DNA from 2 places in the Streptomyces sp. NPDC007808 genome. Region 1 is predicted to be linked to the other one. Evidence: predicted binding sites of a transcription regulator. Region 1 holds the regulator's gene; the other holds the start of a gene.
What was found. The regulator HrcA, encoded in region 1, represses chaperone genes, less so after heat shock. The targets are predictions, from matches to a motif close to TTNGCACTCNGNNNNNCNGAGTGCNAA.

Region 1 (5,863 bases):
GCAGGCCACCAGCGCGCCGGCGGCGACCACGGCGAGCCCCGCCACGCCCGCCGCACGCACGCCGCGCGCACGACCCGTGCGGTCCGCTCGACCCCAAACCCTCCTGAACGCCCCCATGGAGGGCAGCCTGCCACTGTCCCGGCCGGCGCGGTAGAGCGCATACGGCCACTGTCGGCGCTCCCGGCCCGCCCTCCGAGCGCGGCCGTGTCAGGACCAGCGGCCGGTGCGGCCGAGAAGCAGAGCCGTCGCCGCCGTTCCGGCGGTGGAGGTGCGCAGCACGGTGCGGCCGAGACGGTACGCCTTCGCGCCCGCCTCCTCGAAGAGGGCCAACTCCTCGGGGCTGACGCCGCCTTCGGGTCCGACGACGAGCACGATCTCACCCTCGGTGGGGAGTTCGGCCGTCGCCAGCGGCTCGCTGCCGTAGTCGCGCTCCTCGTGCAGGACGGCGGCGAAGTCGGCTCCGGCGAGGAGCGCCGCGACCTGCTTGGTGGTGGCCGCGTCCGCGACCTCGGGGAACCGTACGCGGCGGGACTGCTTGCCGGCCTCGCGGGCGGTGGCCCGCCACTTGCCGAGGGCCTTCGCCCCGCGCTCGCCCTTCCACTGCGTGATGCACCGGGCGGCCGTCCAGGGCACGATCGCGTCCACACCGGTCTCGGTCATGGTCTCGACGGCCAGTTCGCCGCGGTCGCCCTTGGGCAGGGCCTGGACGACGGTGATGCGGGGGGACTGCGGGGGTTCCTCGGCCACCGAGCTCATGTGGACGATGAGCCGGTCCTTGCCCTCCGTGCCGACGACCTCGCACTCGGCAAAGCGGCCTGCGCCGTCCGTGAGGACGACGGTCTCCCCGGGCCTGAGCCTCTTGACGGAGACGGCGTGCCGTCCCTCGGGGCCGTCGAGGACGCACCGCCCGGCGTCACCCGCGTCGAAGTGCTCGACGAGGAAAACGGGAGCCGTCATCGCCTCGCACCCCCTGCCGGGCGGGAGGACAACGCTGTCGCCGCGGCGTCCAGTTCGGCGGCCAGCACCTCCACCAGCTGCCCCGCGGGCAGTTCGCGTGCCATCCGGTGCCCCTGTCCGGCCCACAGCGCCATGCCCTGCGCGTCCCCGGACGCGGCGGCCTTCTTGCGCAGGGGCGAGGTCAGGTGGTGGACCTCGGGGTAGGCGGCGGGGGCGTACGGCCCGTGCTCGCGCATGAAGCGGTTGACGAGGCCGCGGGCGGGGCGCCCGGAGAAGGCACGCGTCAACTCGGTCCGTACGAAGAGGGGGTTGGTCAGTGCCTGCTTGTGCAGGGGGTTGGCGCCGGACTCGGGGGTGGCGAGGAAGGCGGTGCCGAGCTGGGCGGCGCTCGCCCCGGCCGCGAGGGCGGCGGCGATCTGGCTGCCGCGCATGATGCCGCCGGCGGCGACTATGGGCAGGCTCACGGTCTCCCGGATCTGCGCGACGAGCGAGAGCAGCCCGATGCCGGTGCCGTCGGTCTCGGGGTTGTCGCGATGGGTGCCCTGGTGCCCGCCGGCCTCGATGCCCTGGGCGATCACGGCGTCCGCGCCGGCCTGCTGCACGGCGAGGGCCTCGTCCGGCGTGGTCGCGGTGACCAGGGTGAAGGTTCCGGCGCGGCGGAGCGACTCCAGGACCTCGCGGCCGGGCACCCCGAAGTGGAAGGAGACGACCGGCACCGGGTTGTCGAGCAGCACGGCGAGCTTGGCGTCGTACCCGTCGTCGCGTCCGCTGTCCGGGTCGCCCAGCTCGGTCTCGTACCAGGCGGCCTCGCCGGCCAGCTGGTGGGCGTAGACGTCCACGGCCGCCGCAGAAGCGGGCGCGGCGCCGGCCGCTGCGGTGCTGCCGGTGCTCGCGCCGGGGTGCTCGGGCTGCGGCATGAAGAGGTTGACCCCGAAGGGCTTGGTCGTCAGGCCCCGCAGCTGCTTGATCTCCTGGTACATCCCGTCGGCGGTCTTGTACCCGGCGGCGAGGAACCCCAGCCCGCCGGCCTCGGACACGGCCTGGGCGAGATGCGGCACGGAGACGCCGCCCGCCATGGGGGCCTGCACGATCGGGAGGGGGAAGAGATCGGTCAGCGCGGAGGACATGACGGCATGTTGTCACGTCCCTCTGACAAGTCCGAATCGACCCTTCCCCTTGGCACGGGCCGGTGGATCCCCGGCCCGCGGCCCCTTGGAGTCAGCGCCCGTCGAACGCGTCCTTCACCCGCGAGGACAACCCCTGCTGCCCCGACTGACCCTGCCCACCCGGGGGACGAACCCCGGACGCCCAGCAGCCCACCGGGACCGACTCAGCGCCCGTTGAACGCGTCCTTCAACCGCGAGAACAACCCTTGCTGCCCCGGCTGACCATGCCCACCCGGGGGACGACCCCCGGACCCCCAGCAGCCCACCGGGACCCACTCAGCGCCCGTCGAACGCGTCCTTCAACCGCGAGAACAACCCCTGCTGTCCCGACTGACCCTGCCCACCCGGGGGACGACCCCCGGACCCCCAGCAGCCCACCGGGACCCACTCAGCGCCCGTTGAACGCGTCCTTCAACCGCGAGAACAACCCTTGCTGCCCCGGCTGGAACTGCCCCTGGGGCCGCTCCTCGCCTCGCAGCTTGGCCAGTTCGCGCAGGAGGCGCTCCTGCTCGGGGTCCAGCTTGGTCGGGGTCTGGACCTCGACGTGCACGATGAGGTCCCCTCGGCCGCCGCCGCGCAGATGCGTGACGCCGCGCCCGTGCAGCGGGATCGACTGACCCGACTGCGTACCCGGCCGGATGTCGACTTCCTCCAGCCCGTCCAGCGTCTCCAGCGGCACCTTCGTGCCGAGGGCCGCCGCGGTCATCGGGATCGTCACCGTGCAGTGCAGGTCGTCGCCGCGCCGCTGGAACATCGCGTGCGGCAGCTCGTGGATCTCGACGTACAGGTCACCGGCGGGACCGCCACCGGGCCCGACCTCGCCCTCACCGGCGAGCTGGATCCGCGTGCCGTTGTCGACGCCGGCCGGGATCTTGACCGTGAGGGTGCGGCGGGACCGTACGCGGCCGTCGCCCGCGCACTCCGGGCAGGGCGTCGGGACCACGGTTCCGAAGCCCTGGCACTGGGGGCAGGGCCGGGACGTCATGACCTGGCCCAGGAAGGACCGGGTGACCTGGGAGACCTCACCGCGGCCGCGGCACATGTCGCACGTCTGGGCGGAGGTGCCGGGCGCCGCGCCCTCACCGTTGCAGGTGTTGCAGACGACGGCCGTGTCGACCTGGATGTCCTTCGTGGTGCCGAAGGCCGCCTCGTCGAGCTCGACCTCCAGCCGGATCATCGCGTCCTGGCCGCGCCGGGTGCGCGAGCGCGGGCCGCGCTGGGACGCCGTACCGAAGAAGGCGTCCATGATGTCCGAGAAGTTGCCGAAGCCGCCCGCGCCGAAGCCGCCGGCGCCCGCGCCGCCCGCCTGGGACAGCGGGTCGCCGCCGAGGTCGTAGACCTGCTTCTTCTGCGGGTCCGACAGCACCTCGTAAGCGGCGTTGATCTCCTTGAACCGCTCCTGGGTCTTCGGATCCGGGTTGACGTCCGGGTGCAGCTCGCGAGCGAGCCGCCGGAAGGCCTTCTTGATCTCTTCCTGCGACGCGTCGCGACGCACGCCGAGAACGGCGTAGTAGTCCGTGGCCACTTACGACTCCGCCAGGATCTGTCCGACGTAACGTGCCACTGCGCGTACCGCTCCCATCGTTCCCGGGTAATCCATGCGGGTCGGTCCGACCACGCCGAGCTTGGCGACTGCCTCGCCGCCCGAACCGTAGCCGACCGAGACCACGGACGTGGAGTTGAGTCCCTCATGGGCGTTCTCGTGGCCGATGCGCACGGTCATGCCCGAATCCTTCGCCTCGCCCAGCAACTTGAGGAGCACGACCTGCTCCTCCAGCGCTTCGAGCACCGGCCGGATGGTGAGGGGAAAGTCATGTCCGAAGCGGGTGAGATTGGCGGTGCCGCCGATCATCAACCGCTCCTCGTTCTCCTCGACGAGCGTCTCCAGCAGGGTGGAGAGCACGGTCGAGACGGTGCCGCGGTCCTCCACGTCGAAGCCCTCGGGGAGGTCCTCGACGAGCTGCGGCACATCGGTGAAGCGCCGCCCCGCGACCCGGCTGTTCAGCCGCGCGCGTAGATCCGCGAGCGAGGCCTCGCCGAAGGGTGCCGGACAGTCGACCACCCGCTGCTCGACCCGCCCGGTGTCCGTGATCAGCACCAGCATCACCCGTGCGGGCGCGAGCGAGAGCAGCTCGACGTGCCGCACGGTCGAGCGGGTCAGCGAGGGGTACTGCACGACGGCGACCTGCCGGGTGAGCTGCGCGAGCAGCCGTACCGTGCGCGCCACGACGTCGTCGAGGTCGACGGCGCCCTCCAGGAAGTTCTGGATGGCGCGCCGCTCCGGCGGGCTCATCGGCTTGACGCCGGCGAGCTTGTCGACGAACAGCCGGTAGCCCTTGTCGGTGGGGATCCGCCCGGCACTGGTGTGCGGCTGGGCGATGTAGCCCTCGTCCTCCAGGGCCGCCATGTCGTTGCGGACCGTCGCCGGGGAGACGCCGAGGTTGTGCCGCTCGGTGAGCGCCTTGGAGCCGACCGGCTCCTCCGTCCCGACATAGTCCTGGACGATGGCGCGCAGCACCTGAAGCCTGCGTTCACTCAGCATCTCGCGCACACCTCCAGAACTCGTTCCCTCGATATCTCGCCTGGCACTCTGCGCGGGCGAGTGCCAGCCGTCCCCGGCCCAGTGTACGGCCGTGGGGTACGCCCCGGGCAAGGCCGGTCCGGCACCACCGTGCCTGACGGTGGTGTCTTGGCTAGCGTCGCCGTATGACGGTGACTTGGGAAGAGCTGGGGTGGGAGCGGCTGGCCGCCGAGGTGGGCCGGTGCCGGCTCCCGGTGTGGGACTGCACGGCCGGGCTGGTCGTGGGGCGGGACACGGCACTGGTGATCGACGCCGGGTCAAGCCTCGGCGAGGGCGCGCGGTTGCGTACGCAGGCGCAGTGGCTCGCGGGTCACCGTGTGACTCATCTCGCGCTGACCCATCCCCACTTCGATCATGTCTTCGGGGCGGCGGCGTTCGCGGGAGCGGAGATCTTCGGCGCCGTGGGCATGGACACGGTCTTCGCGCAGCGACACGCGCGCGAGGAGCTGCGCGCGGACGCGGTGGGCAACGGCCTGGACCCGGAGTCGGCGGAGGAGGCGGTGGACGCCCTGGTGCACCCGCGCCATGAGGTCAGCGGCGAGTGGACGCTCGACCTCGACGACGACCACCAGGTGCTCCTGGCGAACGTGGGCCCGGCGCACACCGCCCATGATCTGGTCGTGCTGGTGCCGGGCCGGTCCCCCGGCGATCGTGAGGTGGTCTTCTGCGGCGACCTGGTGGAGGAGTCGGGCGAGCCCCAGGCCGGCCCCGACTCCGTACCGTCCCACTGGCCGGCGGCACTGGACCGGCTCCTGGATCTGGGCGGCGAGGACGCGCTGTACGTGCCCGGTCACGGAGCGGTGGTGGACGCGGAGTTCGTACGACGCCAGCGCGACGCCCTCGCCGACCGCTTCGGCGTGTCGCGCTGATCTACGCTCCCTGACGGCCGGACTTCTCCTATCGTCACTCGAATGCGCCAGTACTCCGCCGACCTGACTCCGCCCTGGAAGAAGCCCCAGCCGGTCCCCGAGGTCCCGGCGGAACCGGGCCTGGTGGTGGAGGAGCCCGGCACCGGCTTCTGCGGCGCGGTGATCCGCTGCGAGGCGGGCACGGTGACGTTGGAGGACCGCTTCGGCAAGCACCGGGTGTTCCCGCTGGAGCCGCGGGGGTTCCTGCTGGAGGGCAAGGTGGTGACCCTCGTCCGGCCGTCGGGCGCGGC
Region 2 (5,863 bases), on a different contig from region 1:
CGGAGGTGGGCAGTCCGGGGTCACTAACCTTGCGCCATGACAACGGCACTGATTACGGGTTCGACCGCGGGCATCGGCGCCGCGTTCGCGAGGCGGCTGGCGGCTGACGGGCACGACCTCGTCCTGGTGGCCCGGGACACCAAGCGGCTGCGGGAGCAGGCGACCGAGTTGCACGACCGGCACGGCATCGAGGCGGAGGTGCTCACGGCCGACCTGGCGGAGGACGACGGCATCGAGGCCGTCGCCGCACGCCTCGGGGATCGCAGGAACCCCGTCGACCTGCTGATCAACAACGCCGGCTTCGGCAACAAGGGGCGCTTCCTCGATGTCTCCATGGCCGACGAGCTGAAGATGCTCAAGGTGCACTGCGAGGCGGTACTGCGTCTGACGTCGGCGGCGACGGAGGCGATGCGGGAGCGGGGGCGCGGGGGGGTCGTCAACGTCGCCTCGGTGGCGGCCTTCGTGCCACGGGGGACGTACGGCGCGTCCAAGGCGTGGGTCGTGCAGTTCACGCAGGGCGTGGCGCGGGATCTGGCGGGCAGCGGGGTGCGGCTGATGGCGCTGTGCCCCGGGTTCGTGCGGACCGAGTTCCATGAGCGGGCCGGCATGGGGACGGACAACATCCCGGGCTGGATGTGGCTGGACGCGGACAAGCTCGTGGCGGCCGCGCTCGGCGATCTGGCGAGAGGGAAGTCGCTGTCGATCCCGGATCCCCGGTACAAGGCGTTGATGGGACTGGTGAAGGTGGTGCCGCGCGGGGTGCTCGGGGGGATCAGTTCCCGCACGGGGCGCAAGTACGGGCCGCAGTAGCGAAAGCCGGCGGGCGCCGTCCGGTGCGCGCGGTTCGCGCGAGTCGGCCGTTTCCCGCAGGGCAGGGCGCGAGGCGCCCCGCCGTCGCAGTGGCGAGAATGGTGCTGTCCAGCCGCACCCAGGCACCCGGGAGGCGATGACGACATGACCTTCGTGCAGCTCATCGACTGCAGGACCAGCCGCTTCGACGAGATGAACCGGCTGATGGACAGGTGGGTCGAACAGACCAAGGGGAAGCGGACGGCGACGCACGACATCATCGGCAAGGACCGGTCCGATTCCTCGCACTTCATCGAGATCGTGGAGTTCCCGTCGTACGAGGAGGCGATGCGCAACTCCCACCTGCCCGAGACGGACCGGATCTTCCAGGACATGGTCGCGCTCTGCGACGAGGCACCCACGTTCACCGATCTGGACGTGGTGCGCGACGAGCAGCTGAATGTCCTGGCCGCGCGGGCCTTCTTCGAGGCGATGGGCAGGATGGAGCCGGATCGGATCGGGGAGCACCTGACCGACGACTATGTGGACAACGATCCGTCGTACCCGCAGCCCGTGCGGGGGGTGGCCGGGGTGCGCGAGCAGTACGCGGGGTGGCGTACCGCCTTCGACTTCACCTTCCGGATCGACGACCAGATGGCCCAGGACGACCAGGTGTGCACCCGCTGGACCTGGGTCGCCCGGCACAAGGGCGAGTTCCTGGGGATCCCGGCGACCGGGCAGGACGTGAGCATGCGGGGCATGACCTGGCAGCGGTTCCGGGGCGGCAGGATCTGCGAGAGCCACTGGCTCTACGACCGGGCGGGTCTGCTGGAGCAGCTGGGGGTACTCGGGTGAGTGACGCCCGCGAAGGGAGAAGCCCCCGCTGCCACGGCAGCGGGGGCTTCTTCGGGTGGTGCGTGCCTCAGTGGGCGTGGCCGTGGCCGTGGCCCGCGGCGGCCGGCTCCTCCTCTTCCTTCTTCTCGACGACCAGGGTCTCGGTCGTGAGGAGGAGGGAGGCGATGGAGGCGGCGTTCTCCAGGGCGGAGCGGGTGACCTTGACCGGGTCGATGACGCCGGCCTTGACCAGGTCGCCGTACTCGCCGGTGGCGGCGTTGTAGCCGTTGCCCTTCTCCAGCTCGGCGACCTTGGAGACGATGACGTAGCCCTCCAGGCCGGCGTTCTCGGCGATCCAGCGCAGCGGCTCGACGGCGGCGCGGCGGACGACCGCGACACCCGTGGCCTCGTCGCCGGTCTTGTCGAGGTTGCCCTCCAGGACCTTCACGGCGTGGACCAGAGCGGAGCCACCACCGGAGACGATGCCCTCCTCGACCGCGGCGCGGGTCGCGGAGATGGCGTCCTCCAGACGGTGCTTCTTCTCCTTCAGCTCCACCTCGGTGGCGGCGCCGACCTTGATCACGCACACGCCGCCGGCCAGCTTGGCGAGGCGCTCCTGGAGCTTCTCGCGGTCCCAGTCGGAGTCCGTGTTCTCGATCTCGGCCTTGATCTGGGCGACGCGGCCCGTGACGTCCTCGGACTTGCCGGCGCCGTCGACGATGGTCGTGTCGTCCTTGGTGACCGTGACACGGCGGGCGGAGCCCAGCACGTCCAGGCCGGCCTGGTCGAGCTTGAGGCCGACCTCCTCGGAGATGACCGTGGCGCCGGTGAGGACCGCCATGTCCTGCAGCATCGCCTTGCGGCGGTCACCGAAGCCGGGGGCCTTGACCGCGACCGCGTTGAAGGTGCCGCGGATCTTGTTGACGACCAGGGTCGACAGGGCCTCGCCCTCGACGTCCTCGGCGATGATCAGCAGCGGCTTGGAGGAGCCGGCCTGGATGACCTTCTCCAGGAGCGGCAGCAGGTCGGCGATGGAGGAGATCTTGCCCTGGTTGATGAGGATGTACGGGTCCTCCAGGACGGCCTCCATGCGCTCCTGGTCCGTCACGAAGTACGGCGACAGGTAGCCCTTGTCGAAGGCCATGCCCTCGGTGAAGTCCAGCTCAAGGCCGAAGGTGTTGGACTCCTCGACGGTGATGACACCGTCCTTGCCGACCTTGTCCATCGCCTCGGCGATGAGCTCGCCGACCTGCTGGTCCTGGGCGGACAGCGCGGCGACGGCGGCGATGTCGGACTTCTCGTCGATCGGGCGGGCCGAGGCGAGCAGGTCCTCGGAGACGGCCTTGACGGCGGCGTCGATGCCCTTCTTCAGGGCGGCCGGGGAGGCACCGGCGGCGACGTTCTTCAGGCCCTCGCGCACCAGCGCCTGGGCGAGCACGGTGGCGGTGGTCGTACCGTCACCCGCGATGTCGTTGGTCTTGGTCGCCACCTCCTTCACCAGCTGGGCGCCGAGGTTCTCGTACGGGTCCTCGACCTCGACCTCACGGGCGATGGTGACACCGTCGTTGGTGATGGTGGGGGCGCCGAACTTCTTGTCGATGACGACGTTGCGGCCCTTGGGGCCGATCGTCACCTTGACCGTGTCGGCCAGCTTGTTGACGCCGCGCTCGAGGGCGCGACGGGCGTCCTCGTCGAACTTCAGGATCTTCGCCATGACAGCGGGAGCCCTCTCGGAAATCTGTGGGTGAAAAAGGCACTGCGCCCCAGGGCGCCCGGCTTCTCAAGTGGTCGCGGGGGCCAGGGGCGCAGCGTCGAGCAATGTGCTGAGGTGACTTACTTCTCGATGATCGCGAGCACGTCGCGAGCCGAGAGGACGAGGTACTCCTCGCCGTTGTACTTCACCTCGGTGCCGCCGTACTTGCTGTACAGCACGATGTCGCCGGTCTTGACGTCGAGCGGCAGGCGCTCGCCGTTCTCGAAGCGGCCCGGGCCCACGGCCAGGACGACGCCCTCCTGGGGCTTCTCCTTGGCGGTGTCCGGGATGACCAGGCCAGAGGCGGTGGTCTGCTCGGCGTCGAGCGGCTGGACCACGATGCGGTCCTCAAGCGGCTTGATGGCAACCTTGGAGCTGGTGGTCGTCACGATCCGACCTCCCCCTTCGGAGATCTCACGGGGTTAACTGTCTGAGGTGGCGACCAGGTGGATCCGTCGTCGCGGGTGCCGGACCTGCCCGTCGCGTAGTTGGCACTCTCCAGGGGGGAGTGCCAGAGCCGAGACTATGACCGTGATTAGCACTCGGTCAAGCGGACTGCTAATTGCCCGCGGCGCGGCGCCGAGTTTGCCGTGTGCCGTTCGCCTGTGCGGACGCACCCGGCGTCAGACGTAGTCCTCCAGCCGACCGACCGTCAGCCCTCCTCGGTGGATCTCGCGCAGCAACCTCGCCGTCCGCTCCCTCAGCGTCATTCCGGTCGGCTCCCGGGACGGGACGGAGACGATGTCGCCGGCGCGCAGCCGGCCGGGGCCCTCGGCGTAGGTCAGTTCGCCGTCGCCCTCCATCGCCGCCCGCCACAGCACGACGGCCCGTACGCCGCAGTCGGCCGCCGCGCGCAGCGTGGTGGTGTCGTACGTGCCGTAGGGCGGCCGGAAGAGGTGGGGGCGGATGCCGAAGCGGGCGCGGAGCTTGTTCTGCTGGCCGCAGATCTCGGCGCGCTGGCCGGCGTACGGCAGACCGCGCAGGGCCGCGTGGTCGAGGGTGTGGTTCTGCATCGACGCGCCCACCGAGCGCAGGCGCGCGAAATGGCCGTAGCCCGGGCCGACCACGCTGTCGGTGAGGAACATGCTGACGGGCAGCCGCAGTTCGCGGACCATGTCGACGAAGCGGGGGTCCTTCTCGGCGCCGTCGTCGTAGGTGAGGAACACGACCCTGTCGCGGGTGGCGACGCGGTCCACGACGGGCAGCGGGCCGCCCCCGGGCGGCGGCTGCGGCCGGGCGGGCGGGGACGGCGGCGCGGACAGCGGGGCGGTGAGGCCCCAGCGGCGGTACGGCTGTGCCGTGGGCGTCGGGCCCTTGGCCGAGCGCGCCTCCTGCGCCGCCTTGTGGCCCGGCACTCCGCCGGGCCCCACCGTCGCGGTCGGCCGGTCGCAGCCGGTGAGCAGGACGGCCGCCACGGCCGCCGCCGTCAGGGCCCGCAGTCCCGCCCGCCGCCTCGGCGCCCGCCCGGACCTCACAGGTAGTCCTCCAGCCGGGCCACCGCATACCCCTCGGCCGTCACCTTGTTCAGGAATCGGCGGATCATGTCGGGCATTGTGCCCTTCCAGTCGTCCCGTCCCCGGAAGTGTGTGAGGACGATGTCACCCGGCCGGATCCTGCGGTCCCACTCGCGGTAGTCCCAACGGTCCACGAAGACCTCCTCGTTCCACAGGGGGACGTACTCGATCCCGCATCGCTTCGCGGCGCGCAGCGTGTCGCGGTCGTAGTTGCCGAAGGGCGGCCGGAAGAGCACCGGGCGCTTGCCGTAGCGCCGCTCGATCACCTCCTGCATGCCGCAGATCTCACGCTTCTGGCGGAGGTAGGACAGGGCCGGGAGGTAGGGGTGGTGCAGGGTGTGGTTGTTCAGGACCACGCCTGCGTCCTGCATCCGTTCGAAGTAGCCGTAGTCCTCCTTGATCAGGTAGTCGCTGAGGAAGGCGGTGTACGGCACCTGGAGGTCGCTCATCATCCGCAGGAACGCCGGGTCCTTCTCGGCACCGTCGTCGATGGTGAGGAAGACGACCTTCTGCTTGGTGGGGACGGTGGTGAAGACGGGTGGAAGGCCGAGTTCCTCGTGACCCGCCACCTCGAAGCCGTCGCGGGTGGTGATCCTCGGCTTCTTGGCGGGCGGCGGCGGAGCCGTCAGCGGCACCCGCGCCAGGCGCCAGCGTCTCGCGGCGGCGACCCGGGCGGCGTGGGCGGCCCGGGCGGACGGGAACTTCCCGGGGGGCGCGGCCCCGGCGTGGGCGTGCTCGGAGTGCGGGTGGGGGCTGCCGAGCGGGGGTGGCGCCTTGAGGGGCCGGCCGCTCGGGCCCGCGCCGGCGCCGGACGGCCCGGTGCTTCGCCCCTCGACCGGGGCGCAGCCCGAGGCGAGGGCGGCGACCGCGAGGGCCGTGATGCCGCCGCGGATGAGCGAGCGCCGAGCCGCCCGGCGGCGGTGTGCCGCGGTCGCCCCATTCGAGCGACTTTTGTCATTTTGTACTACTACTC

Region 2: groES (co-chaperone GroES) is a predicted target of HrcA. The motif match lies at 3,912-3,938, and genes of this name have one in related genera.

The regions. Positions count from the first base shown of each region.
Region 1 is NZ_JBIAEQ010000002.1:667,612-673,474, forward strand. Features, by position in the region: gene ACFYNL_RS09285 (hypothetical protein) at 1-117, opposite strand, end outside; gene ACFYNL_RS09290 (16S rRNA (uracil(1498)-N(3))-methyltransferase) at 208-957, opposite strand; gene ACFYNL_RS09295 (nitronate monooxygenase) at 954-2,084, opposite strand; gene dnaJ (molecular chaperone DnaJ) at 2,512-3,648, opposite strand; gene hrcA (heat-inducible transcriptional repressor HrcA) at 3,649-4,665, opposite strand; gene ACFYNL_RS09310 (MBL fold metallo-hydrolase) at 4,830-5,573, shown strand; gene ACFYNL_RS09315 (DUF3097 domain-containing protein) at 5,616-5,863, shown strand, end outside.
Region 2 is NZ_JBIAEQ010000009.1:209,012-214,874, forward strand. Features, by position in the region: gene ACFYNL_RS31870 (SDR family NAD(P)-dependent oxidoreductase) at 37-810, shown strand; gene ACFYNL_RS31875 (ester cyclase) at 955-1,644, shown strand; gene groL (chaperonin GroEL) at 1,712-3,337, opposite strand; gene groES (co-chaperone GroES) at 3,457-3,765, opposite strand; gene ACFYNL_RS31890 (polysaccharide deacetylase family protein) at 4,000-4,851, opposite strand; gene ACFYNL_RS31895 (polysaccharide deacetylase family protein) at 4,848-5,863, opposite strand, start outside; gene ACFYNL_RS31900 (methyltransferase domain-containing protein) at 5,850-5,863, shown strand, end outside.